3 regions of the Neobacillus camarae genome follow, and region 2 is predicted to be linked to each of the others. Evidence: riboswitches for the same ligand, from Rfam matches in the RefSeq annotation. Region 2 holds a riboswitch; each other region holds the start of a gene.

Region 1 (4,596 bases), on a different contig from region 2:
AAAGGCAATATACAATCCATAGATTGCATGAAACAGAAGCGGCAAATAGATTACTACTGTCTCTAGGACAATTTTGAATGGAAGATTCCCCATAAAATTGGCAGCTGTATTGAAAGACTCAGCCCCCTTTGTTGCAAAGTGGTTGACTGTAAGGTGCTGCAAAAGAAAAACTCCGATTGGAATCACTCCGAGCAGTGAATGCAATCTTCGATTAAAAAACTCGCGATTCCCCGCCATTGATTTACCCCCCTTTTAGATTTAAAAACCGATTATTCTCCCTATTAAGTGTTTCTGCATCACTGTGACAATTATGTGACATGTCCATTTTACTCCCATCATTATAGAGCGTCAAGGAAACGGATACATAAAAACAGCCGAAAAAATAAAATTTTTAAAATATATTGATATTATACTAGAAAACGCTTACATTTTAGGGATATTAGAGCATGTTGTTCCTATAACTTGGCTGGCCTGGCATAAAATTACCAACATCTTATGGGTAAAGTTTTTCTATTTTAGGTAAAAATAACGTCAGTCCATAAAATAAGGTATTGTAAAATAGCAAAAACTTCCACTAATATCAGCCGGCTTTTTTGAAAAACGCTACTAAAAATCGGCCAAGATTGTATATAATAGAATCGTAGAAAGAGGGGAAACTCGTGAAGGAAAGCACTGCACTGGAACAATCTGTTCATACTTTAGAAGATACAAGGACCATATCCATTTTCGGTTATGAATTAATCCGAGAAACTCTCTTGCCGGAGATTTTTGGTAAAGACACCCCTGAAATCCTGTATTGGGCCGGCAAACGGCTTGCAAGGAAATACCCATTGGCCGACTTTGAAAGCCTGATTGATTTTTTTGCCAAAGCCTCTTGGGGAACTCTTCAAATCATGAAAGAAACGAAAAATCAGCTGGATATTGAGCTTACGACCCCGTTGCTCGCCCCGCGCGTCAAATCGAAGGCGGAGCACTATTTCCAACTGGAAGCGGGATTCTTGGCCCAGCAAATTGAACTGCAAAAACAAGTAGTGGCTGAAACGTTTGAACATCCTGTAAAAAAATCTAACAGGGTTCTATTCACCGTCAAATGGGATCACAATGATTCTGTCTAACCGCTAAGGTAAAGGAGGATGGCTTAGCCATCCTCCCATTTTTTTATTATGAAGCTTTTTTTATTCCTTGCTTCCTAGTTCAAATGCATCGTGAAGCACTTCGACTGCTTTGAGCATGTTTTTCTCTTCCACAACCGCTGACACCTTGATTTCTGACGTGCTGACCATTTTCACTTGGATGTTGTTCTCAGCCAGAATCTCAAACATTTTAGCCGCAACACCAGGATTGGAAATCATGCCTGATCCGACAATGGATACTTTCGCCAGTTTATTTTCCGCATCCAGCTGTTCGTATCCCAGGACCTCCTTGTTATCTTCGAGTACATTCAATGTTTCCAACCAATCATTGGTATGGATGGAGAAGGAAAGGTTAGCCGTTCCTGCCTCGGTTGTGCTTTGAATGATGATATCAACGTTAATATGATTTTTTGCCAAAGTTGTAAAGATGGTTGATAAACTGGTTAACGAATTGGTCAATCCCAACACGGTTACCTTGGTGATTTCGTCCTCAAATGCGACTCCCCGGACAACTAAATTTTGTTCCATTGTAGCTTCCCCCTCAATTACAGTGCCTTCTTCTTTTTCCATACTTGACCGGACTTCTAGACGGACCTGATAGTTTTTCGCAAATTCAACTGCTCTTGGATGCAATACGCCTGCTCCAAGGTTGGCCAGTTCCAGCATCTCATCATAGGAAACCGATAATAGTTTACGGGCATTCTTTATATAGCGCGGATCGGTTGTAAAAACGCCGGTCACATCGGTATATATATCGCAACGGTCCGCCTTTAGGGCAGCTGCCAGAGCAACAGCCGTCGTATCGGACCCGCCACGGCCCAGCGTGGTAATTTCCCCGTCCTCTGTGACTCCTTGAAATCCTGCCACGATGACAACCTTCCCATTGGAAAGCTGCTGTGCAATGGCGTTGGTGTCAATTCTAGCAATTCTAGCATTGCCATGGACCGGCTCGGTGACGATCCCCGCCTGCCATCCGGTATAAGAAATGGCATCTACCCCTTTTTGGTTCAAAGCAATCGATAGTAATGATATTGTGACCTGCTCTCCAGTCGTCAGAAGCATATCCATTTCCCGCTTGTTTGGCTGCGGTGACAGTTCCTTTGCCATGTTCACCAATTGGTCGGTGGTTTTCCCCATTGCGGAAACCACTACGACTACTTGGTTCCCCTTGTCTATTTCCTCTTTAACACGTCCGGCTACATTGAGAATGCGGTCGATGCTGCCTACGGAGGTTCCTCCAAACTTTTGTACAATTAGCCCCATGTCTTCTCCCTCTTTCGCCTTTCAACTATCTTTATTATTTTCTTCCAAATAAAAAAGCAACGGGAGATTATCCCATTGCTTGTTAAACACGAAGAAAAGTTCATGCATACACAATGAAAGATAGCTCTCCAAGACGGTTGATCCTGACAGTCCCGCATCTCTTAAATGCAAAACCAGCAAAGAAAACAATGAGTTTTCCTTTACTTCGGCGAACATCCCCTTTCAAAGCCCTTCCTCGAAGCTCATCCTTCTCCGGACCTCTACTATTGAAGTTCGCACCTCTACCTTCACTTTAACATGTAAAAGTGATAGTTATTAAATTTTCACTTATTATAGCACAATCGTTTTTTTCTGACAATCAGTCTGTCTGAAGTTTTTTCATTAGGTCCTCAGCCACATTAACCGGAATGCCGATTTCAGTGAAATCTTCCAAACGGGCTTCCTTCATTTTTTTCACTGATCCAAAATGTTTCAGCAATAATTTTTTGCGTTTTTCACCCACACCCGGTATGTCATCCAACATGGATTGGAAGGCGGTTTTTCCGCGGAGCTGCCGGTGGAAAGTGATCGCAAAGCGGTGCACCTCGTCTTGGATCCGCTGGAGCAAATAGAACTCTTGGCTGTTCCTGCCAAGCGGAATGATTTCCAACGGGTCGCCGTACAGAAGCTGCGAAGTTCTGTGCTTTTCATCCTTTGCCAGACCAGCAATCGGTATATCCAAGCCTAACTCATTTTCTAGTACATCTTTGACTGCTTCCACATGGGTTTTCCCGCCATCAATGATAATTAAATCAGGAAGCGGCAAGTCTTCCTTTAAGGCTCTAGAGTACCGCCTTCTAGTTACTTCCCTCATGGACTCGTAATCATCAGGACCTTGTACGGTTTTGATTTTATATTTCCGGTATTCCCGCTTGTTCGGTTTACCATCTGTAAATACGATCATGGCCGAAACAGGGTCAGTACCTTGGATATTTGAGTTATCAAATGCCTCAATCCGGTGCGGAGTATAGATTCCCAGATATTCTCCCAGATTTTCAACTGCTTTAATGGTTCTCTCCTCATCTTTTTCGATTAACGAGAATTTTTCATTCAGTGCAATTTTGGCATTTTTAATCGCCATTTTGACGAGATCTTTTTTCTGTCCCCGCTGCGGCTTTATCACTTTTACTTCTAAAAGCTGCTCGGCCATGCTTTGGTCGACTTCATCCTGAATCAGGATTTCTTTTGGTTTTAGGTGATTGGTCTTTTGATAAAATTGGCCAAGGAACGTAAGCATTTCTTCCTCTGGCTCATTGTAGCTTGGGAACATCGAAACGTCCCTCTCAATCAGCTTGCCTTGACGCACAAAGAAAACCTGCACGCACATCCAGCCTTTGTCCACAGAATAGCCGAACACGTCGCGGTCGGTGAAATCGGTCATGGTGATTTTTTGTTTTTCCATGATGGTTTCAATATGAACGATTTTGTCGCGGTATTCTTTTGCCCGTTCAAAATCCAGTTCATCGGCCGCTGCACTCATTTTTTCGGTTAGCTCTTTTTTAATCTCTTTATAGCCGCCATTTAAAAACTTGGTGATTTCATCGGTCATTTCCTTATAAGTCTGTTCTGCGACTTCATTGACGCAGGGCGCCAGACACTGGCCTAGGTGGTAGTAGAGGCAGACGCGGTCAGGAAGTGTGGAACATTTCCTTAATGGATAAATCCGGTCGAGCAGCTTTTTGGTTTCGTTGGCTGCTCCCACATTCGGATACGGACCGAAGTATTTCCCTTTGTCTTTTTTGACTTTTCTCGTGATGATCAGTTTCGGATGACGTTCTGCCGTCAGTTTAATGAACGGATACGTCTTGTCATCCTTTAGCATGATATTGTATTTAGGGTCGTACTTTTTAATCAGGTTTAGTTCGAGCAGTAATGCTTCAATATTGGAGGAAGTGACAATATATTCAAAGTCTTCGATTTCGTTGACGAGACGTAATGTTTTTCCATCATGCGAGCCCGTAAAATAGGAACGGACGCGGTTTTTTAACACTTTGGCTTTCCCAACGTAAATAATCGTACCCTGACGGTCTTTCATCAAGTAGCAGCCAGGCTGATCAGGAAGCAGTGTTAATTTTTGCTTGATTGTTTCATTCATTCCGGCTACTCCCCTTCCGTCTTCTTATCCTTAAAATTGTAAAACAATTTGTTTTTAAATGGAAGT
Region 2 (4,596 bases):
ATATAGAATACTTGCCACAAAGAAGGATTCAAAATAGCGGAAGTTATTTCCCGCAATCGATTTGGTTTGGAAAAATAACTCAGAAACTGAAATCACGTTCAATACGGATGTGTCTTTGATATTGATGACAAACTCATTCCCGGTTGCCGGCAGAATATTCCGGATGGCCTGGGGCAGTACCACATTCATCATCGTTTGAAAGTGATTCATCCCAATTGCATGCGCGGCTTCAAACTGGCCTTTGTCGATGGAAAGAATCCCGCCCCGGACAATCTCGGACATATAGGCACCCGTATTAATGGATACGATGAAAATCGCCGCTGCGATCCGGTCCATGTCAAAGCCAAAGGCAAGGGCGGAACCGTAATAAATGACCATGGCCTGTACAATCATCGGAGTGCCGCGGAAAAACTCTATATAAATCGATAAAATTGCATTAACCACTTTTAACAGGCCTTTTTTTGCTCCTGCTTCCGGCACCGGTATGGTACGGATGACCCCTATCAACATTCCAATAATCGAGCCGATGAGCGTTCCGATTAACGAGATGAGCAGCGTCAGTCCAGCGCCGCGAAGAAACATCGGCCAGTTTTCCCGTATGATGGTCATTAACCAATCTAACGTCATAAGTTCTCCTCCTAATTTGCTGTTTTTCATATTTAGATAGTGTTTATTTTGATTCTATTGGGTCAGGGCGTGTTCATTAAGGATATTGTGTTCGTTCCTTATTGGCTCCCTTGCTCAATCCAGTCCAGTCAGTTCGGTAGGTAATAAGCTTGATTGCCTACCCTACGGACCAAAATTCTCTTCATTCAGTCGTTAATAAGCCCGCTTACCTACCCAACTGACCGAAATTTCCTTTGTTCGGTCGGCAATAAACTTTGATTATCGCCCCTTCCTTAGTTGACCTAACTCAGTTCGGTAGTCAATCCTGGGGTCAATGAGAGCCTCATTTTCCTCCACCACACATAATAAAAACCGACTGCATTCGATGCAGCCGGTCTAACACAGCTTGTTATTTTGCTGCAGGCTGATTTTTAATGGCTTCATCCATGATGCTGGTGCGGTCGTCCTCGGATATGCCAGAAAGGATTTCGTTGATTTGCTTTGTGTACTCACTGCCTTTTTGAACCCCAACCGCGATGGCCGTATCATCATCGGAAGTCTTAAAGCCTTCTTTGAACTCGACCATGGCAAAGTGGTCATTAGCATTGGAAGCACTGACCGCTTCCGGACGCTCTGAAACGTAACCATCAATCACACCTGACTCCAGAGCCACCCTCATCGCAGGGAAGTTGTCCATTGCCGGCTGCTTGCTGACCCCTTTAATTTGATCGATAACGGAATAGTGGAAGGTATTTAATTGTGCTGTGATTTTTGCACCTTTAAAATCTTGGATGGCAGTGGCATTTTCGTATTCTCCGCCCTTTTTAACCACCATAACTAAATTGGATTTATAATAATTGTCAGAGAAATCAATGGTCTTTTTCCGTTCGGCAGTCGGGGACATACCAGCGATAATCGCGTCAATTTTTCCTGAAGTTAACGCAGGTACAAGGCCGTCCCACTCTGTTTTCACAATCACTAATTTCTTGCCTAATCCATCAGCAATTTTCTTGGCAATTTCCACGTCATAACCGCCCGCATATTCGGAAGTGCCCTCGATTTTGACACCGCCGTTGGAATTATCTTTTTGCGTCCAATTGAATGGCGCATAACCTGCTTCCATACCTACTTTAAACGTGTTATCATCTTTTGCTGAGGCCGTTTTGGATTCAGAAGAATCACTGGATCCGCAAGCCGCTAACATGACGATGGATACAAGCATAACAATAAAAATGGATAAAGTTTTTTTCATTTTTTTCCTCTCCCCCAATGTTTTTTTTGCTATCTATTTAGGATTCAGATGGTAATCTAGACTTTTGACAAAATAAAAACGACCTGAGATGAACTCAGGTCGCCATAAATAATCATAAGCCGTCCTTAATTCCCCTCTTTTTCTCAATCGAGATAGCACTCCTCAATAAACCGGGAAGTTTATCGAGACAGTCCTGCAGTTATTTACTGCAGACCCAGCAAGTAATAGTTGAGTCTATTACAAGCTTCGGCGGCATTTCCTTCTCCTTAGCCTCATTGCTTCTCAGGCTCCACTAAGGACTGTTAAATACCGCGCCTCTACCCCGCTGTAAAAAGCGAGGCCTTATTAAATTATAGTATATTTATATAATAATAATTTAAGAATGTCAACCTAAACTATTTCGTTATTCTGACAATATTATGTCTGATAAAACCTCTGTCTATTAGACATCCTTTCGTATTCTTGGGTTTTTCAGCTTATCCTAAAATGGCCCGTGAAAATAAAAACCAAATTTTACTAAGAAAGTTTACTTATCTTTATTCACTCGATTTTTCACTTCTTCCATCTTCTCATAAAAGCTTTGTTCCAAATCAATCTCAAAAAAATTGGCAATCTTACAGATATAAGCCAAACAGTCCGCAAATTCCTTGCCTATGTCCTGTTTCACAGCCTGTTTCGCCCATTCAAACGCAGTGTCTTCATCTGCGCCCTTTTCCATATGTTCAATGGTCAGATTAAAAGCCCGGCGCAGCTCTTCGGCCACCTCGGCCACCTCAGTCGTCAGCAGCATGTAATTCGTCAGAAGAGAGGTTTTGCTGTCCTTATAGCTTTCCTTACTTATTTCCCAGTTCATATCTTTGTGGTATTGTACCGTGAACTTTTGTAAATCTCGCATTTTGTACACCTCGGGGTTCGTTTCTTGTCATGATATCCTGTCCATTATATTCCTTAATTAAAATGAATTCATGTTCATTGGGAGCTTCGATACAAAAAAAGATGCTCCAAATTATGTTGGAACACCTCGTAACATATATCAATATTTATAGCCCATTTTTGGGTTTGGCCCATATTTATTATCATTCGGGTAGCTATCCTGACACATGAAGACTAATAGAACAATTCCTCCCACAAGTGGAATCAAGCTGATTAACAGCCACCAGCCGCTTTTCCCCGTATCGTGCAATCTACGGATTCCTACAGCCAAGGAAGGCAAAAGTACCGCCAATGTGTAGAGCGCTGAAAGAAATTGCGGAAGGTCAAACAAACCTTCAACGAACCCAATCGCAGCCGCAAAAATGAAATTAAAAAGAGTAAACATCCAATACTCTTGCCGGCTGGCTCGTCCCGAAAAGCCCGTGTAGTTTTTTATTACCTTGAGATACCAATCCACCTTAATTCCCCCAATAAATCATTCTTTTTATACTCAATTCCCATACATGTTTCCATTTGTTTATCTTGTACAGGATTCCTGCGGAAATTGATACTTTCTGAATTCTACATATTTTGATTAATTCCTGCAAAATTCTTCAATTATACTAAGATTACTTTATCATGTGACAAAATGTGGGACAATGATTTCTTTTAAAAAAAGGTGTTCCAGCCGCTGCCGGAACACCTTTATCATTCTACGAACTAATTATGGATTTTTGGGGTTAGGCCCATATTGGTTATCGTTCGGGCTGCTGTCTAGGAAGAAAAACACCACTAAAATGATTGCGCCAATGAAAGGAATTAAACTGATCAATAACCACCAGCCGCTTTTGCCTGTATCATGCAGCCTGCGAACTCCCACGGCCAAAGAAGGCAAAAGAATCGCCAATGTATACAGCGTTGAAATAACTTGCGGAATTCCAATAATCATTTCCAGCAATCCAATAACCAATGCAATAATGAAATTAATCAGGGCAAACATCCAATATTCCATGCGGCGGGCTCTTCCTTGAAATCCTGTATAATTCTTAAGCACCTTCAAATACCAATCCAACCTTCATTCCCCCTCTCTAAAAACTGTCTTTCTTTAAAATTAGATGCTTTAACTCCGTTACACATTCCATCTTTTTTTCGATTCCCATTCTTAGTTCCTGTCCATAATCATGATTTAATGTTTGAGGCTTGGTTATCCTGCTTAAAATCTTCTTGGCGGCGGGCAGGTAAAAGCTGTTTTCAGTTTCATGAACTGGTACATGGTGCGGGCATCCCGCCCCTTTTGAGTGGAAGGGTTGATTTTTGATTTAAGGCAGTGCAAAAATTCCCGGTCACAATCACATGCTGGCCTCCCTCTGCCAATACAGTGATCATGATGATAACAGCAGGTATCCACATCATTGACTGGCTTTCCCGGCCCGCTGCAGCCTGGTCCGCACCAGTTATATCCCGGAAAACAAAACGCCAGCGGGTTCTTTTTTCTACGGGTCATTGTCTTCACCTCCTAGTACTGTCCCCCATATATAAATATGGAAAAGCTCCTTACTCTGTATGGTTAAAGACAACAATAAATGAGATTGGGACAACTATTAGAACTATGTATGATTGAATTAAAACTTAATACTAAGATATAGGGGGCCGTTTTGAAGTACAAAACACTGAATTAGTACGTTTTTGAACGTAAATTAGCAATAAAAAAAGCAGTTGATTTCGCATATCAACTGCTCTTGTTTTATAAAAATCATTTAGGCTTTGGATGCTTGTATGTCTAGGGAAATTTGTACTTGGTCTGCCACTAACACGCCGCCAGTTTC
Region 3 (4,596 bases), on a different contig from region 2:
ACCAACTTTTGACTCTTAATTACACAAGCGGAACTACTTCTAAACCGAAGGGGGTTATGCTGACACATCGAAGCAACTACATGAATGCGGCTAATTTTATGTATCACCTGGGCGTTAACCATGACGATGTCTACCTGCATACATTGCCGATGTTCCATGCCAACGGCTGGGGCGGCGTATGGGCCCTTACTGCTGCAGGGGGCACTCATGTTTGCTTAAGAAAGGTCGACCCTCCGCTTATTTTAAATTTATTCGAAACAAAAAAAATTACCCTTCTATGTGGGGCACCAACTGTCGTCAATATGCTTGTCAATGATCCAAAAGCGAAAGAGGTCCACATCAAGACCAATCCGCGAATGGCTACAGCAGGGGCACCTCCTGCAGCCGCTCTGATTAAAAAAGCACAAGAGATACTTGGTTTAAAAATGATGCACGTTTATGGCCTTACTGAAACCTCCCCGTTCATCCTTTACTGTGAGTGGAAAAATGAGTTCGATTCCAAATCTTCTGAAGAACAAGCTGTCATTAAGGCAAGGCAAGGGATCGAGCTTGCGTTTAACGGGGAAACTAGGGTGGTTCATCAAGATGGGGAAGAAGTGGCCTGGAATGGAGAGGAATTGGGTGAAATCATTACCCGTGGGAATGTCGTTATGGCAGGCTATTATAAGGACCCTGTCACCACGGCAGCTGCCATCAGGGACGGATGGTTCCATACCGGTGATTTGGCGGTTACACATCCTGACGGTTATATTGAAATCCGTGACCGGGCTAAAGATTTAATCATTTCCGGAGGTGAAAATATATCATCTACGGAAGTGGAGGGTGTCCTGTACCGGCATCCGGCAGTTTTGGAATGTGCGGTAATCGCCATCCCTGATGAAAAGTGGGGTGAGGTACCGATGGCCATTATAGTATTGCAGCCGGGTGCAACGCCAACCGAAGCCGAAATTATTGAGTTTTGCCGTTCGGAAATGGCCCACTTCAAAGCGCCAAAGGTAGTTGAGTTTGTAGACGCACTTCCTAAAACAGCCACAGGTAAATTACAAAAGTACCGATTAAGAGAATTGCACTGGACCGGTCCAAAGAAAGTGAACTAATACGAATGGAAAAAAAGAGCAGCCCATTTAGATTGGCTGCTCTTTGATTAATGCTTTTACCTTTAGTGTAGGCAAAAAGTTTTGCAAAGTCCGTTTTTGTTCGTCGTTTAACGGGACCATCGGCAAGCGGACATCCCCGACTTGGATACCGCACATATTCAAAGCCGCTTTGACCGGAGATGGGCTTGGTAACGCAAACAAAGCTTTAATGGTTGGGAGAAGACGGCGATGGGCAACTGCTGCTGCCTGAACATCCCCATTTTTAAAGTTTGTTATCATCTCTTGAAGTTCATTGCCGATAATATGGGAAGCAACAGAGATGACTCCTGCACCACCAATCGCCAGAACTGGCAAAGTCAAAGCATCGTCACCACTGTATAGGGTAAAGTCACTAGGCGTTTCGCTGATGATAGCGGACATGTTATCCAAGTTGCCGCTTGCTTCCTTAACGGCGACGATATTGTGGATTTGGGAAAGCCGGACAATGGTGTCCACTTCCAAATTGACCACACTCCGTCCAGGAATATTATAAAGCATGACCGGTAATCGTGTGGATTCTGCTATAGTCTTGAAATGTTGATATAACCCTTCCTGGGAAGGTTTATTATAATAGGGAACCACCAGCATGATTCCGTCGACTCCAGCTTCCTCCGCTTTTTTTGTTAGATTGATAGAAGCCCGCGTGTTATTGGAGCCTGTTCCTGCAATGACAGGAACTCTTCCCGCTGCTTCAGTGACAACAAATTGAAATAACTTTACTTTTTCTTCAGTTGTCAAGGTTGGCGATTCGCCAGTCGTACCACAGACGACTAAACCATCAGTCCCATTATCAATTAAATGATTCACTAAAATTTTTAATGCAGGAAAGTCAATTTCACCTTCTTGATCAAATGGTGTCACCATTGCGGTTAATACTTGGCCGAAATTCATTTATCTCACCCTTTAACTCAATTTTTTTATAAAAAATAGAGGTGGTAAAGGCAAATCAAACGTCAACGCAAAAAAGCAGCAACGAGAGCATCGATGCTGCGATAGAACCAAAAATAAGTTCCCACGCGTGAGATAGCCCTCCATATAGTTGCCTATATGACAGTTCTGTGCTTATTCAACGACAGAACCAGCTTCAAGAACAAATGAGCTTCTATCAGCTTCGGCAAATTCCCCTTTCCATCATTATCACAGGACCTCAATATCCTCCAACGATGTACTAATGGTTTTTGCGCCTCTATCCTCACTTCAAAAGGTTTGAAGTAAAGAAATATGTAATTACCTGTACTATAGCAGATTATCCATGAGAATTCAAGGATTTAGAAAAATTTTTCGAATCTTTCGTTAATTTATCAACTGCAATAAATCGCGGACTGCATATGCGAAACCCTCTTCATCATTGGTTTTCGTTACAATATCGGCTTTTTGCCGGACATGTTGGGGAGCATTTCCCATCGCCACCGAGGTGGTAGCGACTTCGAATTGGGCCAGATCATTTCCGCCATCGCCAAAGGCAATAATTTCGTCAAAAGAGAAGTTCATTATCTGCTGATACCGTAATAACGCCTTACCTTTGTGGGCTTCACTCGAGGTGATTTCCACATTATTAGGGAAGGAGGAAGCCATGGAGATATCAAATTTCCCTCCCAAGGCTGATTTTACTAGCTCAATTTTTTCAATTTGGTCCTGATAAACCAGGGCAATCAGTTTGTAGATTTTCAGATTTTCTTTCTCTGTAATCACGTCGTAGTTAAAATTATCAAATAAGTCATCAAGTTCTTGTTTTGTTTTATTGTGTAGTGGTGGGAGTGTCGATGGAAGCCCGCCTTCATTGGTGTAAACCAGCACGCCGACACCTAAATTCTTTAAGATCGCAAAAATTTCTTTATAGGTGGACATCGGAATCGTTGCTTCAAAAAGCAGTTCCTTTGATTCGGAATAAAGGTTTGAACCATTTATACAAAAAATGGGTATCTCCAGGTCTTGTATAGCCTTCAGTTTTATGACATCGGCCAAAGCCCGCCCGGTGTTTAAAATAACGCAATGTCCTTTCTGTTGCAATTCGTGCAGGACCTTTATGCTTTCTTCCGTCAATTCGTGGTCGGAGTTTAATAATGTGCCGTCTAAGTCAATTGATAAGCATTTCATGGTGTCAGTATCCTTTCTATTTCTCATACATCCTATACTATATCAAAATTCCCTAGCGATGAAAAACTTTACCGACTGGGCATAACAAGAGGGTAATGAACAATATTAAAATTGGAATTATTTTGAAAAAGAGAAAAGTACCTTGAAGAAATGGCTAGTTTGTACTTGGTTTAGCTTTTTTGCTGGCGATACCAAGTATCCCGGCAGCGGTTAATGCCGCCGGTACCACCCCATTAAGGCAGAACGTTATTAATGAAAAAGTTATTCAATTAAAATATGACATGCAAAAGCTATGGATTGAACATGCATGGTGGACGAGGAGTTTAATCGTCAGCAGGATGGGAAACTTAAACATCAAAACGATGTATTGGCAAGGCTATTGAGAAATCAGGAAGACCTGGGAAATCTGATTAAACCTTACTACGGAGAAAAAGCTGGCAGCAAGTTTACAAGCTTGTTGAAGGAACATATCGTCATAGCTGGAAGAATTATCGATGCCGCTAAAAAAGGTGATCAAGCAAGCGTGGACCGCTTCAATAAGGATTGGTTCCGGAAGGCGGACGAAATTGTGGCATTCCTATCAAGCGCAAACCCCAATTGGCCAAAAGCGGAACTTCGTGACATGTTTTATACCCACTTAAAATTAACAACCAACGAAGTAGTGGACCGCCTCAAGGGGGATTGGCCGGCGGATATTAAAACGGCTGACACGAATGAAAGGCATTTAATCAATATGGGAGATTTTTGACAGAAGGCATTGTTAAGCAGTTCCCGGAGAAATTTAAATAAAGATTTATGCAGATGAAAAAGAACACTCAGGAAGAACTTGGTGCTTGGCCAGGTTCTTTTTATTTGGGTTTACAACGGGCAATCCGAAATATTAAAGGTATTAATGCAAACATTTTGTTTTGCTGAAAAGGGAATACCAATATCGAAGCCTGTCTTCATCATAAGCATTTAAGTTTGTTAATCACGAAGCAATTGTTACTATAGAAATAGATTTTTAAATGAAAGGATCATTATTTATGGCAAATATTCATATACCTGTATCTGTGTTAAACTTGGCCCCAATCCGTGAAGGGCAGGATTCTAAACAAGCAATCGATTCGATGGTCGACTTGGCGCAAGCGGTCGAGTCAATGGGATATTCCCGCTATTGGATTGCCGAACATCACAATTCCCCGACGCTAGTGAGCTCGGCTACGTCGATTTTGATTAATCATACTTTAGAACATACGCAAACGATTCGTGTGGGCTCTGGCGGGGTAATGCTTCCCAATCATTCCCCTTTGGTCGTTGCGGAACAGTTTGGGACGATGGCCACGATTTATCCAGGGAGATTGGATTTAGGGCTTGGCCGTGC

The links. Region 2 has a riboswitch for lysine ahead of ACY8D0_RS00475 (transporter substrate-binding domain-containing protein). Riboswitches for the same ligand answer to the same signal wherever they lie in the genome.
Region 1: another riboswitch for lysine. It lies ahead of ACY8D0_RS21000 (aspartate kinase); the one in region 2 lies ahead of ACY8D0_RS00475 (transporter substrate-binding domain-containing protein).
Region 3: another riboswitch for lysine. It lies ahead of dapA (4-hydroxy-tetrahydrodipicolinate synthase); the one in region 2 lies ahead of ACY8D0_RS00475 (transporter substrate-binding domain-containing protein).

Annotation. Positions count from the first base shown of each region.
Region 1 is NZ_JBUCKX010000003.1:1,130,632-1,135,227, forward strand. Features, by position in the region: gene ACY8D0_RS20990 (succinate dehydrogenase cytochrome b558 subunit) at 1-237, opposite strand, end outside; gene ACY8D0_RS20995 (YslB family protein) at 660-1,115, shown strand; gene ACY8D0_RS21000 (aspartate kinase) at 1,176-2,396, opposite strand; lysine riboswitch at 2,510-2,688, opposite strand; gene uvrC (excinuclease ABC subunit UvrC) at 2,755-4,530, opposite strand.
Region 2 is NZ_JBUCKX010000001.1:103,051-107,646, reverse strand. Features, by position in the region: gene ACY8D0_RS00480 (amino acid ABC transporter permease) at 1-627, opposite strand, end outside; gene ACY8D0_RS00475 (transporter substrate-binding domain-containing protein) at 1,016-1,858, opposite strand; lysine riboswitch at 2,004-2,186, opposite strand; gene ACY8D0_RS00470 (MazG nucleotide pyrophosphohydrolase domain-containing protein) at 2,385-2,753, opposite strand; gene ACY8D0_RS00465 (DUF805 domain-containing protein) at 2,892-3,248, opposite strand; gene ACY8D0_RS00460 (DUF805 domain-containing protein) at 3,495-3,842, opposite strand; gene ACY8D0_RS00455 (phospholipase) at 3,984-4,274, opposite strand; gene ACY8D0_RS00450 (YceI family protein) at 4,528-4,596, opposite strand, start outside.
Region 3 is NZ_JBUCKX010000003.1:405,558-410,153, reverse strand. Features, by position in the region: gene ACY8D0_RS17215 (long-chain-fatty-acid--CoA ligase) at 1-1,097, shown strand, start outside; gene dapA (4-hydroxy-tetrahydrodipicolinate synthase) at 1,125-2,027, opposite strand; lysine riboswitch at 2,153-2,333, opposite strand; gene ACY8D0_RS17205 (HAD family hydrolase) at 2,430-3,260, opposite strand; gene ACY8D0_RS17200 (hypothetical protein) at 3,541-3,981, shown strand; gene ACY8D0_RS17195 (LLM class flavin-dependent oxidoreductase) at 4,259-4,596, shown strand, end outside.